2 regions of the Chryseomicrobium aureum genome follow, and region 2 is predicted to be linked to the other one. Evidence: a T-box and tRNA genes for the amino acid it is inferred to sense, from the RefSeq annotation. Region 2 holds a T-box; the other holds one or more tRNA genes.
What was found. The T-box of region 2 lies ahead of trpS (tryptophan--tRNA ligase). A T-box ahead of a tRNA ligase gene usually reads a tRNA of that ligase, here a tRNA-Trp.

Region 1: it encodes a tRNA-Trp, which carries the amino acid that the T-box ahead of trpS (tryptophan--tRNA ligase) is inferred to sense. The anticodon was not compared.

Annotation. Positions count from the first base shown of each region.
Region 1 covers NZ_CP171117.1:796,575-804,253, reverse strand. The annotation lists gene ACF3OH_RS04390 (B3/4 domain-containing protein) at 1-631, shown strand, start outside; gene ACF3OH_RS04385 (hypothetical protein) at 632-1,147, shown strand; gene proS (proline--tRNA ligase) at 1,341-2,777, opposite strand; gene ACF3OH_RS04375 (MFS transporter) at 3,076-4,257, opposite strand; tRNA gene ACF3OH_RS04370 (tRNA-Leu) at 4,344-4,427, opposite strand; tRNA gene ACF3OH_RS04365 (tRNA-Cys) at 4,434-4,507, opposite strand; tRNA gene ACF3OH_RS04360 (tRNA-Gly) at 4,515-4,589, opposite strand; tRNA gene ACF3OH_RS04355 (tRNA-Gln) at 4,594-4,668, opposite strand; tRNA gene ACF3OH_RS04350 (tRNA-His) at 4,676-4,748, opposite strand; tRNA gene ACF3OH_RS04345 (tRNA-His) at 4,795-4,870, opposite strand; tRNA gene ACF3OH_RS04340 (tRNA-Trp) at 4,893-4,966, opposite strand; tRNA gene ACF3OH_RS04335 (tRNA-Tyr) at 4,978-5,061, opposite strand; tRNA gene ACF3OH_RS04330 (tRNA-Thr) at 5,070-5,145, opposite strand; tRNA gene ACF3OH_RS04325 (tRNA-Phe) at 5,153-5,228, opposite strand; tRNA gene ACF3OH_RS04320 (tRNA-Asp) at 5,282-5,357, opposite strand; tRNA gene ACF3OH_RS04315 (tRNA-Met) at 5,359-5,435, opposite strand; tRNA gene ACF3OH_RS04310 (tRNA-Val) at 5,457-5,532, opposite strand; tRNA gene ACF3OH_RS04305 (tRNA-Glu) at 5,540-5,614, opposite strand; tRNA gene ACF3OH_RS04300 (tRNA-Ser) at 5,634-5,724, opposite strand; tRNA gene ACF3OH_RS04295 (tRNA-Asn) at 5,731-5,805, opposite strand; rRNA gene rrf (5S ribosomal RNA) at 5,815-5,930, opposite strand; rRNA gene ACF3OH_RS04285 (23S ribosomal RNA) at 6,195-7,679, opposite strand, start outside.
Region 2 covers NZ_CP171117.1:904,900-912,578, reverse strand. The annotation lists gene ACF3OH_RS04905 (competence protein CoiA) at 1-533, opposite strand, end outside; gene mecA (adaptor protein MecA) at 603-1,235, opposite strand; gene spxA (transcriptional regulator SpxA) at 1,379-1,774, opposite strand; gene ACF3OH_RS04890 (putative glycoside hydrolase) at 2,183-3,391, opposite strand; T-box leader at 3,499-3,701, shown strand; gene trpS (tryptophan--tRNA ligase) at 3,749-4,738, shown strand; gene ACF3OH_RS04880 (oligopeptide ABC transporter substrate-binding protein) at 4,982-6,805, opposite strand; gene ACF3OH_RS04875 (ABC transporter permease) at 6,860-7,679, opposite strand, start outside.

The DNA.
Region 1 (7,679 bases), 110 kb from region 2:
TATCCATTATACCAAAATTTCTGTAGGCGATTCTCCTCAAATGCTTAAAGGGCGCTTGCAACTATTTCAAGAGCAACTTTTTTTTGAAATTGAGGAGCATGGATTCGAACATTTTCCTACACTTACAAGTTACCGCACCATTTTTAAACAGACAGGTACAAACCCTACCCGTTACCGTCCTTCCGCTGAGGCCCTTTATCGTCGGGTGGCAAAGCAGAATTACATGCTTCCTGTGCATTCAGGCATAGATAGTAACACATTCTTCTCTCTTTATTACGGCATCCCGTTTGGCTTATATGATACGGCTCATCTTGATGGACATCTACATTTTGCCATTGGAGACGAAAGCACATCCTACGAAGCATTAAATGGACGTGAAACCACTCTTACAGGTATTCTAACTTCCCATGATGCAACTGGTCCATTCGGCAGTCCCTATGTCGACTCGGTGCGAACTGCGGTGACGACTCAGACAACAGATGCTTTACATATCGTGTATCTTACACCTGAAACGGCCGATCAACAGGCTGGGAAACTTTTAAATGCTGTTCAGTCCATGTTCACGCAAATTCATGGTGGAGATTGTAAACAACTTCTCTTATCCAAATCCAATCCGGAAGGAACGATTTAAATGACATCTTTTACATTAGCAGATGGTATACGGTTACGAAGCCTTTTAACGAAACAAGTACAAGAACTCGAACAAGAAATGCTGCGTGTTGCATTTACACTTTCTGAAAAAGGCCAAGCTCTACCAGAACAACGACGTTCCGTAGATGATGTCGATAGCGATATTAAAATGATTCGACAAGACATCATGCTTCTTGACCGCTTAATTTATAAAGCAAACCTTGCTACAGCAATAGACTATCAAGGAGAACAAATTCCGTTGGTAGAGGCTATTGAGTATGCGATGCAGCTTCGTGCGCAAGCAAAGCTTTATAAACAGCTTGGTGCATCTCCTAAAGAACAACCGGAGTATGGATACGGAGAAGCGGCAGCCTATATGCGTGTTGCCCGTTTCGACCCAGAAGAATACCGCGAAAAAGCGCTGCAATATGAAAGAAATGCCAATAAAGTTTCAGGTCTTGTCAATTCTAAGAACTATCAAGTAGAACTAGAGTTTGATGCATCTCGTTACGAGTAACCTTCTGACAAGTGAGACTCTTGTCAGAAGCTGATCCGGTCTCAACCAACTACCTGTGAAGCCAACCCATAACCCTTCACTCGTTCCAACGTTCCCCATCTCTTTTGACCAACCAAAAATTAGATGCGTAAGCAAAATCTTAACCGGATCAGAAAACGCCTGCTCGTCCTAGTGACAAGCAGGCGTTTTGCTATTAATACGCGCGACCAAACCACACGCTATGTTTCGCTTCGTTACCACAGTTTATACATGTTTTCTTCTCAGTCGGTGGATTGAAAGGAATGTTACGCGTCGTGAATTTCGTCTCTTCTTTGACGTTCTCTTCACATGCGTCTTCTCCACACCAGCCACCAAGAATCCATCCAGGAATCTTTCCTTCTGTTTGTGAAGTTTCGATATGTGCTTTTAACTCATCTAATGTGTCCACATGCGTATGACTATTCTCTTCACGGAAAACAACCGCTTTGTCATAAAGTCGAGTCTGCATCACTGTTAATTCGTTTTCAATCGATGCGACTAGATCGTCAAGAGCGACTGCTGTCTTCTCTTCTGCATCACGTGCTTTCATCAGCGCTTGGCCATTCTCTAAATCACGAGGACCTAATTCTACGCGTACAGGAACACCTTTCAATTCCCACTCGTTGAATTTGTATCCAGGAGATTGGTCCGAATCATCTAATTTCACACGAATGCCTTTTGCTTTTAGTTCAGCAAAGATTTTATCCAAGTTCTCCACGATTTCAGGCTTCTTTTTCCAAGGTCCTACTGGAATCAATACGACTTGTGTTGGCGCCATTTTTGGTGGCAATACAAGGCCTTGTTCATCTCCGTGCACCATGATCATGGCACCAATCAAGCGAGTCGATGTTCCCCAAGATGTAGTGTGAACATGCACGTGCTTATTTTCTTTATTCAAATATTTAATATCAAATGCTTCCGCAAATTTTGTCCCGAGATAGTGAGATGTTCCAGCTTGAACAGCCTTTCCGTCTTTCATCATCGCCTCGATTGAGAACGTATCTACTGCACCCGCAAAGCGCTCAGAAGGTGTTTTTTGACCGTCGTATACTGGAATCGCTAGTAAGTCTTCTACTACTTCTTTGTAAACTTGAAGCATTTGCATCGTCTCTTTACGTGCATCCTCTTCATCAACATGAGCAGTGTGTCCTTCTTGCCATAAAAATTCAGATGTACGAATGAAAGGTAACGTCTTTTTCTCCCAGCGGAAAACATTTGCCCATTGATTGATCAGTACAGGGAGGTCTCTATAGCTTTTGATCCAATCTGAATAAAGATGACCAATCATCGTCTCAGACGTCGGACGCAATGCGAGACGTTCTTCTAACTGTTCGCCTGCAGCTTCTGTCACCCATGGTAATTCAGGTGAGAAACCTTCGATATGGTCTTTTTCTTTTTGGAAGAAAGACTCAGGAATCAACATCGGGAAATACGCATTGCGGTGACCTGTCTCTTTAAAACGACGGTCCATCTCCGCTTGTATTCTCTCCCAAAGCTCATAACCATCTGGTTTGAATGCGATACATCCGCGAACAGGTGTATAATCCATTAAATCTGCTTTTTGAATCGTATCGATGTACCACTTTGAAAAATCATTTTGTTGTACTGACATTGTATTGCCTCCTTTAATTTTGACAAAATAAAAAGCAGAAAAACACCCAAAAGGGCGCCTTCCTGCTGGATAGACACGGTACCACCTTCATTCGTCACAAGGACGATCTCAAGCGTCTTTATCGGGAACGAACCGGCTGTGTTTGCACAGCATCTCCATGGGAGGTTTCCGCATGCATGGACGGCGCAGCTCTCATCACTCACTGCACTTTCTGAACGTTTACATTACGTACTTGACCACTTCAAAGACTCTTCTATATGAACCTCACTATAGCAAATTCTAATGGTATCTGCAATAGCTAGTAAATTTGCTGATACTCTTTGTCCTTTTTCCCATACACAAAGAAGTAAAGCAAAACAGCACTGAGTGCAACAATGCTTAACACAAAGTACATCTCGGCATACGTTAAAAACCCTAACATGATTCCTAATAAATATGGCCCAAAACCAAGCCCAGCATCCAAGAAAATAAAGAATGTAGATGTAGCCATGCCCATACGATGCATCGGCGTCAGCTTAACTGCGATTGCTTGTGTACAAGATTGCATGTTTCCAAATCCGAAACCAATCAAGCTTGCAGCTATCAAGAACGTAAGGGAGCTTGTAGCTGTACTTAATAGATAAAGACCTAACGCTAATAAAACAAACGCAGGATACATTACATAGTTTGCTCCCTTTCGATCCATTAAACGCCCTGTAAATGGCCTTGAAATAAGAACGGATAGAGCATACACCAAGAAGAAGACACTGGCAGCCTCAATCAAGTCTAAATCAATTGCATAGAAATTCATGAATGATAAAACGCTCGAGAAGCAGAACGCAATAACAAGTGTTACAAATGCTATAGGAACTGCCTTTGGTTCGATAAGACTTCGGATTGAGAATGATGTTTCCTTTTCATCCTTTAAAGCTTTTACTGGAGGTACTTGAACTAATGAAGCAATGACTAAACCAACTACTCCTACAATGAAACAAATCAAAAAAATTACAGGGAAAGTAGTTACGCGTGTCAGCATTAATCCAACAAACGGACCAATTGCTGTAGCTAGGGTTGAACTCATACTAAAATAGCCGATCCCTTCTCCACGTCTTGCCATTGGAATAATAGAAGCTACCATCGTTGCTGCAGCTGTACTTGCAATTCCAAGTGAAATACCATGCAACAGGCGCGTAAGTAATAAAATCGTTATGTCTACCTGCACAAAGTACAACAAAGTGACTGCATTAAACAAAATAAACCCAATAAGTAATGTCTTTTTTCGTCCAATCTCATCAATCTTTCCACCGATGAGCAATCGACCGATCAAGGTTCCTACAATAAAAATTCCAGTAACCAAACCAGCTTGGCTCGTTGTGGCTTTAAACGAATCAACAGCATAAAGACCAATGATCACAACTAATAAGAAAAAAACGAGTGTCAGTAGAAAATTGACACTCGAAATAAGAATAAAGTTTCGCGTCCATAACTTTTGTCGTTCCATTTCTACAACACCTCTTTCAAACTTAACTACCCAAAAACCAAATAAAAAAACTCTACCTGGCAGAGGTAGAGTCGTACTACATAATATACCGGCGGTCGGGGTCGAACCGACACTCCCGTGAAGGAACTGGATTTTGAGTCCAGCGCGTCTGCCAATTCCGCCACACCGGCGCTATATGGAGGCGGCAACCGGATTTGAACCGGTGATAAAGGTGTTGCAGACCTGTGCCTTACCACTTGGCTATGCCGCCAATTTTTTGGAGCGGAAGACGAGGTTCGAACTCGCGACCCCCACCTTGGCAAGGTGGTGTTCTACCACTGAACTACTTCCGCAAAATGGCTGGGGTACTAGGATTCGAACCTAGGCATGACGGAATCAAAATCCGTTGCCTTACCGCTTGGCTATACCCCATCAAAAGGGCGACCGAGGGGAATTGAACCCCCGAATGCCGGAATCACAATCCGGTGCGTTAACCACTTCGCCACGACCGCCACGATTATAAAAACTATATCAAGACAAATAAAAAAAGACAAATAATGGGGCGACCGAGGGGAATTGAACCCCCGAGTGCCGGAATCACAATCCGGTGCGTTAACCACTTCGCCACGACCGCCACGATTTATCAATGTAAGAATTGGCAGGGGCAGTAGGAATCGAACCCACACTGACGGTTTTGGAGACCGTAGTTCTACCTTTAAACTATGCCCCTAAATAAAAAAATGGTGGAGGGGGACGGATTCGAACCGCCGAACCCTAAGGAGCGGATTTACAGTCCGCCGCGTTTAGCCACTTCGCTACCCCTCCACAAACTATGGTGCCGGCGAAAGGACTTGAACCCTCAACCTACTGATTACAAGTCAGTTGCTCTACCAGTTGAGCTACACCGGCCTAAAAATGGTGGCTCAGGACGGAATCGAACCGCCGACACAAGGATTTTCAGTCCTTTGCTCTACCAACTGAGCTACTGAGCCAACAAGATTTTATGTAAGCGATATGGCTTATGTAAAATCTACTTATTAAAAAATGGCGGTCCCGACGGGAATCGAACCCGCGATCTCCTGCGTGACAGGCAGGCATGTTAACCGCTACACCACGGGACCTTGGTTGCGGGGGCAGGATTTGAACCTGCGACCTTCGGGTTATGAGCCCGACGAGCTACCGAGCTGCTCCACCCCGCGACAATACTAATAAAAAATAAATGGTGGAGGATGACGGGATCGAACCGCCGACCCCCTGCTTGTAAGGCAGGTGCTCTCCCAGCTGAGCTAATCCTCCGTATGAATGGTGACCCCTACGGGATTCGAACCCGTGTTACCGCCGTGAAAGGGCGGTGTCTTAACCGCTTGACCAAGGGGCCATTGTTTGTAAGAGCTCTATGGCGGAGAGCAAGGGATTTGAACCCTTGATACGCGATTAACGTATACACGATTTCCAATCGTGCTCCTTCGGCCACTCGGACAGCTCTCCATAGAATGGCTCCGAAGGTAGGACTCGAACCTACGACCAACCGGTTAACAGCCGGTTGCTCTACCACTGAGCTACTTCGGAATAAATAATGCCTAGCGACGTCCTACTCTCACAGGGGGAGACCCCCAACTACCATCGGCGCTGAAGAGCTTAACTTCCGTGTTCGGTATGGGAACGGGTGTGACCTCTTCGCCATCATCACTAGACTTATTTGAAAGACAAGACTTATTATATCAAACCCACTCAGTATTACAAGTGTTTTCTCAATAAAATTTGTTCTTTCAAAACTGGATAGAATGACAATTGATTGTGTTCAGTTGTGGAATCGAATCCACATCTAAATGTTGTCGAGTTCCGTGACCTAGAAACACGCTCCCAGACCGGCCGCACCCGATAAGACGAAGACCGTCTTCTCGTGCACGTCCGATCTACTCGGAGTTTCTTGCGCAGGTCACTTCACATCTCGTTTTTTGGTTAAGTCCTCGATCGATTAGTATTCGTCAGCTCCACACGTCGCCGTGCTTCCACCCCGAACCTATCTACCTCATCGTCTTTGAGGGATCTTACTTACTTGCGTAATGGGAAATCTCATCTTGAGGGGGGCTTCATGCTTAGATGCTTTCAGCACTTATCCCGTCCACACATAGCTACCCAGCGATGCCTTTGGCAAGACAACTGGTACACCAGCGGTGTGTCCATCCCGGTCCTCTCGTACTAAGGACAGCTCCTCTCAAATTTCCTACGCCCACGACGGATAGGGACCGAACTGTCTCACGACGTTCTGAACCCAGCTCGCGTACCGCTTTAATGGGCGAACAGCCCAACCCTTGGGACCGACTACAGCCCCAGGATGCGATGAGCCGACATCGAGGTGCCAAACCTCCCCGTCGATGTGGACTCTTGGGGGAGATAAGCCTGTTATCCCCGGGGTAGCTTTTATCCGTTGAGCGATGGCCCTTCCATGCGGAACCACCGGATCACTAAGCCCGTCTTTCGACCCTGCTCGACTTGTAGGTCTCGCAGTCAAGCTCCCTTCTGCCTTTACACTCTTCGAATGATTTCCAACCATTCTGAGGGAACCTTTGGGCGCCTCCGTTACACTTTAGGAGGCGACCGCCCCAGTCAAACTGTCCGCCTGACACTGTCTCCTGCCCGGGTCACGGGCATGGGTTAGAACTTCAATACAACCAGGGTAGTATCCCACCGACGCCTCCTCCGAAGCTGGCGCTCCGGGCTCTTAGGCTCCTACCTATCCTGTACAAGTTGCACCAAAGTTCAATATCAGGCTACAGTAAAGCTCCACGGGGTCTTTCCGTCCTGTCGCGGGTAACCTGCATCTTCACAGGTACTATAATTTCACCGAGTCTCTCGTTGAGACAGTGCCCAGATCGTTACGCCTTTCGTGCGGGTCGGAACTTACCCGACAAGGAATTTCGCTACCTTAGGACCGTTATAGTTACGGCCGCCGTTTACTGGGGCTTCAATTCGCACCTTCGCTTGCGCTAAGCACTCCTCTTAACCTTCCAGCACCGGGCAGGCGTCAGCCCCTATACGTCACCTTACGGTTTTGCAGAGACCTGTGTTTTTGCTAAACAGTCGCCTGGGCCTATTCACTGCGGCTCTCTCGGGCTTTCACCCTGTCAGAGCACCCCTTCTCCCGAAGTTACGGGGTCATTTTGCCGAGTTCCTTAACGAGAGTTCACTCGCTCACCTTAGGATTCTCTCCTCGACCACCTGTGTCGGTTTGCGGTACGGGCACCTCCCGCCTCGCTAGAGGCTTTTCTTGGCAGCGTGAAATCAGAAACTTCGGACTATGTCCTCCTCATCACAGCCTGGTGTTATAGATGCGGGATTTGCCTCACATCACACCTCACTGCTTGAACGTGCACATCCAACGGCACGCTTCCCTATCCTACTGCGTCCCCCCATCACTCAAATGGCGGGGAGGTGGTACA
Region 2 (7,679 bases):
ATCGATTTACTTCCATTCATGTGTGTAAAAATGCCGGCTTGAAGAAATTTTGAGAGTTTAACGTAGGATAAATCTGTGAGGTTTTTGGGAAGAAAATCTGCGTGTAAAATCCATCGGCACTGATAGCCAAGCGAAAGATACCCTGCTGTGCGCAATTGTAATTGTTCAGCTGAGATTTTACTACACTGGAATTCAAAGATCATGGGGATTGGAGATTGTAGACAGACATCTGCTCGTTGAACAATTGTAGGGATGTAGAATTCAAGGTGGACGTCATGAAAATGGGTGCGTAATGCAGAATAAATAAGGGACTTACCTGTGAGGTGATTTTGAGTTTCACGTTGTGAAGCAGCACTGTTCGTGCATGATACATCATGTGCAAAGTGTGCGACTTTTACCGATCCTCTTTTTAATGTTAGGCGCTGCTCACACTCGGGGCAATAATACTCTCTCCTTGGTAGCTGATGAATAGCTTGTTGCGACATTTCATAAAGGCATATAATTGAGCCTTCTGAAGTGATTGCAGTAAACATAAATCCTCTCCTTTCATGTACTGCTCACACTATAGCACATCCAAAAGAAAAAACCTCCTAAAAAGGAGGTTAAAAGTGTTTGGATAGTTGCTTGAATACGTCTTCTTCTAAAATCGTTTTAGCATATTCTTCTAGAACATGAATTGTTACAGATGCAACTGAAGCATATTCGACTACAATGCTTTCAAGATTTAATTTGTATTCATCCACATCATCTTCATTGAAAGTTAATGCCAAATAGTAGTACCCTTCATAGAAAAATAACTTTGAAGACAATAGTTCATCTTGTAAGCGTCTTGTTAGTGGGAGTAGATCATCAAATTCTGCGAATCGATAGAGTACGGATTGTCCCTTATCATAAAGCTCTTCATCAGAAAGTAAATCCTGATCAAATAGGTTTTCTGACTCACCCATCAATTTTGCAAGGGGTGCTGGATAATCTGCCGGTTTACCGTCTTGTGCAATATCTGGTTTTGTAACGACGACTTCAATACCTTTATCTACAGCATGTACTTGAATCCATAATGGACCTTCAAAATCAAAAGGATTGATTTCTTCAACTTCATCCATCATTTCCCAGAAAAGTTGTTCACTTTTCTCTCTGCTAAACCAAATCTCATCTGGGTTGAATCCACGTTCTTCAATGTCGATGTATGAAATGTAAATTTTCAAAGTAGTGTCATTAATACGTTCGTAATTCATTCTACACATCTCCTCTCTGGTTCAACCGCGTCCTGCTTATTTCTATTGTATGACGAATAGCTTTGAATTGAAAGTGTTCCGCTTGATGAAAAAGGTACAAAGAAGGAGTTGATCGACTAGCAATCAACTCCTTCCATCTTTGATTAGTTTACCATGCGCTGTGCTTCTAGCAACTGATAAGCACGCACTTTGCGTGGTAAAAATCGTCTGATTTCATCTTCATTATAGCCAACCTGTAAGCGTTTCTCATCGATAATAATTGGACGACGTAAAAGTCCAGGATGATCTTTGATCAACTCATAAAGGCGTTGAAGTGGTAAACTGTCCAAATCAACATTTAATTTTTGGAAGATTTTCGAACGTGTCGAAATAATTTCGTCTGTTCCATCCTCAGTCATTCGAAGAATCTCCTTAATCTCAGCTATCGTTAAAGGTTCGGAGAAAATATTGCGCTCTGTATACGGAATTTCATGTTCCTCCAACCATGCCTTTGCTTTGCGGCAAGACGTACAGCTTGGAGAAGTGTAGAGGGTCACCATCATCTGATTACACGCCCTTTCAGAAATTTATAAGTGTGTTACATTCTTTAAATTAGAATAACTCTAAATAACAACTTGTAGTTTTAGTATACATCAATTTTCTTTGATTTTAAACCCTAAATTTAAAATAATTTTATGTACTAATTGTGACTATACATAGTTACAAGGTGTAGTACTAGTTTACCCAGCATAAGCTAATTATAAACATAATTCGTCTTACTAAATAGAAAAAATCATTCTCATTTAGAGCTGGCCCATTGAAAATTGCTGTTCTATATATAGTAGTACGCATAACTAACACAAAAGGTTGCATAAAATATAAAATAATTGATTGATAAATTTGAAAAACCAGCAGTTACTCTAGATAGTCTAGAGCACTACTGGCATTTGTTTACTCTTTTCGCATTACTATGGAGTGTAATCTACATTAGGTGTATACGAGTTACCTGCGTTCCATAATAGAAATTCATCAATTCCTGCCTCGTTCAATGCACGAATTTGATCTTCCACTTCCTGTTTGCCATACACTTTATAATTCCCTGCACCTAAATACGAAGCGGTGAAATCTTGGATCCACGGCCTTGAAGTCGGAGGATTTTCTAATTCCGCAAGTTTTGCATTTTCAACTTTCGCATACTCTTGCACTAAACGGTAAGGCTCTAAATCTGGTTTCGCAATACCAAAATACGATGTCCAGTGGCTTGGATAAATCATAGATGAAATAACATCCACGTTATCGGAGATTTTAGAGAAATTTTGACCGATTCCAGGTGCTTCCGGTAATGTTGCAGAATAACCAAATATATCTACTGAAACTTCTACATCATAAGGCTTCAGTTTCTCCCGTGCATATGCAACAAAGTCGGTTACTGCTTGTACCCTGCTCTGAACGTCATCTAAACCAGATGTAGCATAATCTCCTTGAGAATAGTTCAAACTTTCCCAACGATTCTCAAACCCCTCTGGAAAACGAACATAATCAAATTGAATTTCTTTATACCCCATCTCAGCAGCTTCAATCGCTATTTCCACATTATAATCCCATACTTCTTGTAAGAATGGGTTTACAAACGCTTCCCCACGGCGATTCTTCCAGACAGAAGATCCTTCTTGGAATGACCATTCCGGTTTACGTTCTGCAAGTTCCGTATCTTTGAATACTACTACTCGTGCAATCGGATAGATTTGCTTCTCTTCCATAATTTCAAGAACGCCTCTCATATCCTTTACAAACGGTTTACCAATGTCGTAGGCAGCGAGCGGGCTATCTTCTTCTGGTATGTACGTTAAATTGCCAAAATCATCTTTGACATCAATTACCATCGCATTTAGGTCAGTTGAATCGAGTAGGTCAACAAGACGTGAAAAGCGGTCTCCACCTGCTGAGTGTCCTGTGACATAAATTCCTCGGACAGCGTCAGGATAGTCAAAAGTTAAACCTGATGAAAATCGAAATAAGGCAGAAGCTTCTAAAACTTCTTCATCAATCGTTGAATATGTAAATTGTTTTCCCGTGAAAGGTTCTCTTTCATCCTCAGCAAACGCGGATGACGGTGCTAAAAGACTAGTTGTTAATAGAACACTGGTGGCAAGAGCTATCATTCGATACGATCTCATGTATACATCTTCCTTTCTACGTTGAGTGTACCAATTGTTTCACTATGTGAAAAGACTGAATATAGACATTGCATGACTGTTCGAAGTAAGCTATACTTTTGTCAAATAACTATGCGATGATGAAGAAGAGTACTTTAGATCCTAAACTTCAGAGAGGCTGTGGGTGGTGTGAGCAGCTGTTTAGACTAAACGAATGGGCTTCAGAGCTGATGTATAATCCGGTTCACCCCGTTAGCAGTGACAAAGCGACCATAGAATCTCTATGGTAATTTGGGTGGTACCGCGGATTTAAGCATCATTCGTCCCTATTTAGGGAGAATGGTGCTTTTATTTATGGAAAAAAAGGAGCGAATCAGTATGAAACGAATTTTTTCAGGAGTACAACCAACCGGAACTGTAACATTAGGGAATTACATCGGCGCATTCCGACAGTTTATTGACTTGCAAAATGAATATGACTGTATCTTTTGCGTCGTTGACCAACATGCCATAACCGTACAACAAGATCCTAAAGAATTAAGAGACAATATACGCTCACTAGCTGCCCTTTATTTGGCTGTTGGACTTGACCCAGACAAAGTGACTTTATTTATTCAATCAGAGGTACCAGCGCACGCGCAAGCTGGTTGGATCATGCAATGCATCTCAAGCATCGGTGAACTTGAACGCATGACACAATTTAAAGACAAGTCAGCAGGTAAAGAAGCTGTCTCTGCATCTTTGTTAACATACCCACCACTGATGGCAGCAGATATCTTATTGTATAAGACAGATATAGTTCCCGTTGGTGATGACCAAAAACAACACATCGAGTTGACACGGGATCTTGCAGAGAGATTCAATAAACGGTATAAAAAAGTGCTAAAATTACCTGAAATTCAGTTACCTAAACATGGTGCACGAATTAAATCACTACAAGAACCCACTCGGAAGATGAGTAAATCGGATGAAAATCAGAAAGCTACTATGCGGTTACTGGATACACCTAAGCAAATTGAGAAAAAGATTAAGAGTGCTGTAACAGATTCTGAAGGCAAAGTATATTATGACGTAGAAAACAAACCAGGAGTGTCAAACTTACTAGCAATTGAGGCATCTCTCTCTGGTACATCAATTGACCAGGTCGTAGAAAAGTATCAAGACAGCCAGTACGGAGAATTTAAAGCAGGTGTTGCGAAAGTAGTCATAGATCATCTTGCACCGATTCAAGAGCGCTACCACGCACTTATTGAGTCAACTGAACTTGATGAAATTTTAGATAAAGGTGCTGAAAAGGCTAATCGTATTGCTATCGCTACTCTTCGGGAGATGGAGAATGCGATGGGCTTAGGGCGAATGAGAGTATAAGTATAAATAGAAGACAACCGATAAGCAGCTTGAACTCAAGTGATAAAAAAATCATTTCGAGAACAAGCTGTTTTTTTAATCCTATCGTTATGTAATTTGTCATTAGAAGAAGCTGTGCAAGAAGAAATACCGCTATGAAATAACAACTACAAAACAGAAAAAACCACATAGTATTCCCCTTTCCTTTCACTATATGAAAAAAAGACCCTTTACAGAAGAATCTGTAAAGGGTCTTGGCGTGAATTATTTCACTGGAGCATCAGCAGTAAGTTCGATGTCGATTAAATCGAAATCTGTTTCATAGCTGAAGTCATAGTTTTTAACGCGATCGTTAATTGGAAGTAACTCATATCGGAACTGCATTGGGATTACAGCAGAAACTTCATGCATGTATTCTTGCCACTCACGGAATTTACTTGCACGGAAATCAGCATCAAGAGCTTCTACAGAGTCGATAGCTTGTAGTAAGCCTTCTAGCTCTTCAGACGTATAACGGCTGAAGTTGTAAACTGCAGTTTCAGAATATAATCCTGATGGAGATGGGTTTGTACCAGTACCCCATGCACCCATGAAGATATCGATTTCTGGATCGTCAGCTTGTACTTTGTCGTAGAATGTGTTGAACTCGATTAGACGACCAGTTGCAAGTTGCACATCAAGACCAACTTCTTGCCAGTTTTGTAGGTAGTAGTTGATTACTTGTTCTTGAGTCTCGTCACCAGACATAGCTGCTAACATGATTTCAAGTTTTTCACCGTTTGGATCTTCACGTAGTCCGTCGCCGTCTACGTCTTCGTAACCAGCGTCATCAAGAATTTGGTTCGCCATTTCTGGGTCATACACGTATCCTTCAAGTGATGGATCGTGGAATGAAGCAAATACTGGTGGAATTAGAGAATTCGCACGCTCACGAAGACCGAAGTAGAATACTTCAGATACTTGTTCGATATCTAATGCGTAACCCATAGCTTTACGAAGCTCTATGTCACCCATTTTTGAACCTTCAATATCAGTTTCAACTAAGTTTGTATCGTAGTTGAATTTCCCAAGCTTGAAACCAAGGTACGAGTAGTAAAGTTCTTCACGACCAAGAAGAGTAATGTTTTCAAGGTCTTTTACATTTTCATAAGCACTTGTTGGGAATGACATAGCTAAGTCATACTCACCAGTCTCCATTGCTTTTGCAGCAGATGCTGATGGTACAGTTTGGATGACAACGCCATCTAACTTCGCTTCGCCAGCCCAGTAATTTTCGTTACGGACGAATGATACAGACTCACCAGGTACGATGCGATCAAATTTGAATGCACCAAGTGTAACTGGGTTTACGCGAACTGCTTCAGACTCTAAAAGCTCTGCTACAGGAATATCACCAACGATGTGGCTTGGCTCTGCGTATGTCCAAAGACCATCTCCACCTGAGTAGATAGCTGGAGATACTTTGTTGAATTGAATTTCTACAGTTTTCTCGTCAACGATTGTAATACCAGAGATTGTATCAGCTTCACCAGCATTGTACTCAACAGCACCTACGATGTTTTGGAAATCAGCATCGTAACGTACACCAGCATAATCTGGGTGACCGATGATCAAGTATGGTTGCACGATGTCTTCAGCTTTTAACGGCTCGCCATCAGACCATAATGTATCTTGATTGATTGTGATTGTTGCTTTGTTGTTGTCTCCATCAACTTCGATAGAAGCAATTCCATCGTTTGTCAATAAGAAGTCACCATCAGTTTTGAAAAGTGAGTTACTTGACCAAGAAAGAATATCTGCATCATATGCATCTTCATATAATGTATAAGAGAAGATTCCTTGGAATGGTGAATCATTTACTAATGCAACCTTTAAAGTTCCACCTTCAATTGCGTCACCTTCGTTTTCAAGTACAGTTGGGAATAAATCTTCAGTAGATTCTGCGCCCTCTTCAGTGCCTTCTTCAGTACCTTCTTCAGAAGTACCTGGCTCTTCGCTTGGAGTTGCTTCTTCTTCGTTGTTACATGCTGCTAAGAACAACATGAATGCAACTAGCAACGCAAGTATAGCTAAAAGCTTCTTATTCATTCGTTTTCCTCCTTTTTATACTCTCTTTTTATATCAAACGATGTACGTTTAATATCACCCTAAGCGCTGACGCGCATCTGCCGAACGGCGTATTGCCTGTCCAACATAGTTAATTGCCAACATTAGTAATAAAATTAATAATGAAGCTGGCAACCAGTTCCACCATGCATTTTCTAAAATAAATGGATCATTAGCATACGCAACGAGCGTCCCAAGAGATGGTGTTGATGGTGGCAACCCAAATCCTAGATACGATAATCCTGTCTCAAGACCAACATTTCCAGCAAAGTTTAACGTCATTTCAACAATTAGAATGGACGATAAGTTCGGCATCATTTCTTTAAAAATAATGACAGAGTCACTTGTTCCCATTGTTTTAGAGGCGTTGATATAATCGCGGCGACTTTCTGTTAAAGCTTTACTACGTACGAGACGTGCAGTTCCTACCCACAAGAAGACACTCATGATTAGAACGAAAGTTACTACTGTATATTTTGGAACGATAGAAATGAATACAATAATGATCATCAATGATGGAATCGTAATGAAGAAATCAATGATTCGCATGAAGATGTTATCAATCCATCCACCGAAATACCCTGTGATTAAACCAATTGCTATACCAACAATACCAGTAATCAAAGTTACTGAGATGGCAATTGTAATCGAATTACGCGCTCCAATAATGAGTTGGCCTAATATATCTCGGCCTCCTTTATCTGCGCCTAGCCAAAAGTCACTACCTGGTGGTGCCATTTGATCTCGTAAACTGATTCGCATCAACTGCGTTTGATCAATCATAAATGACCAAATATAAATTGTAGTAATCAAAACAATTAAGAAAATCAATGATGTCATTGCTAGTTTATCTTTA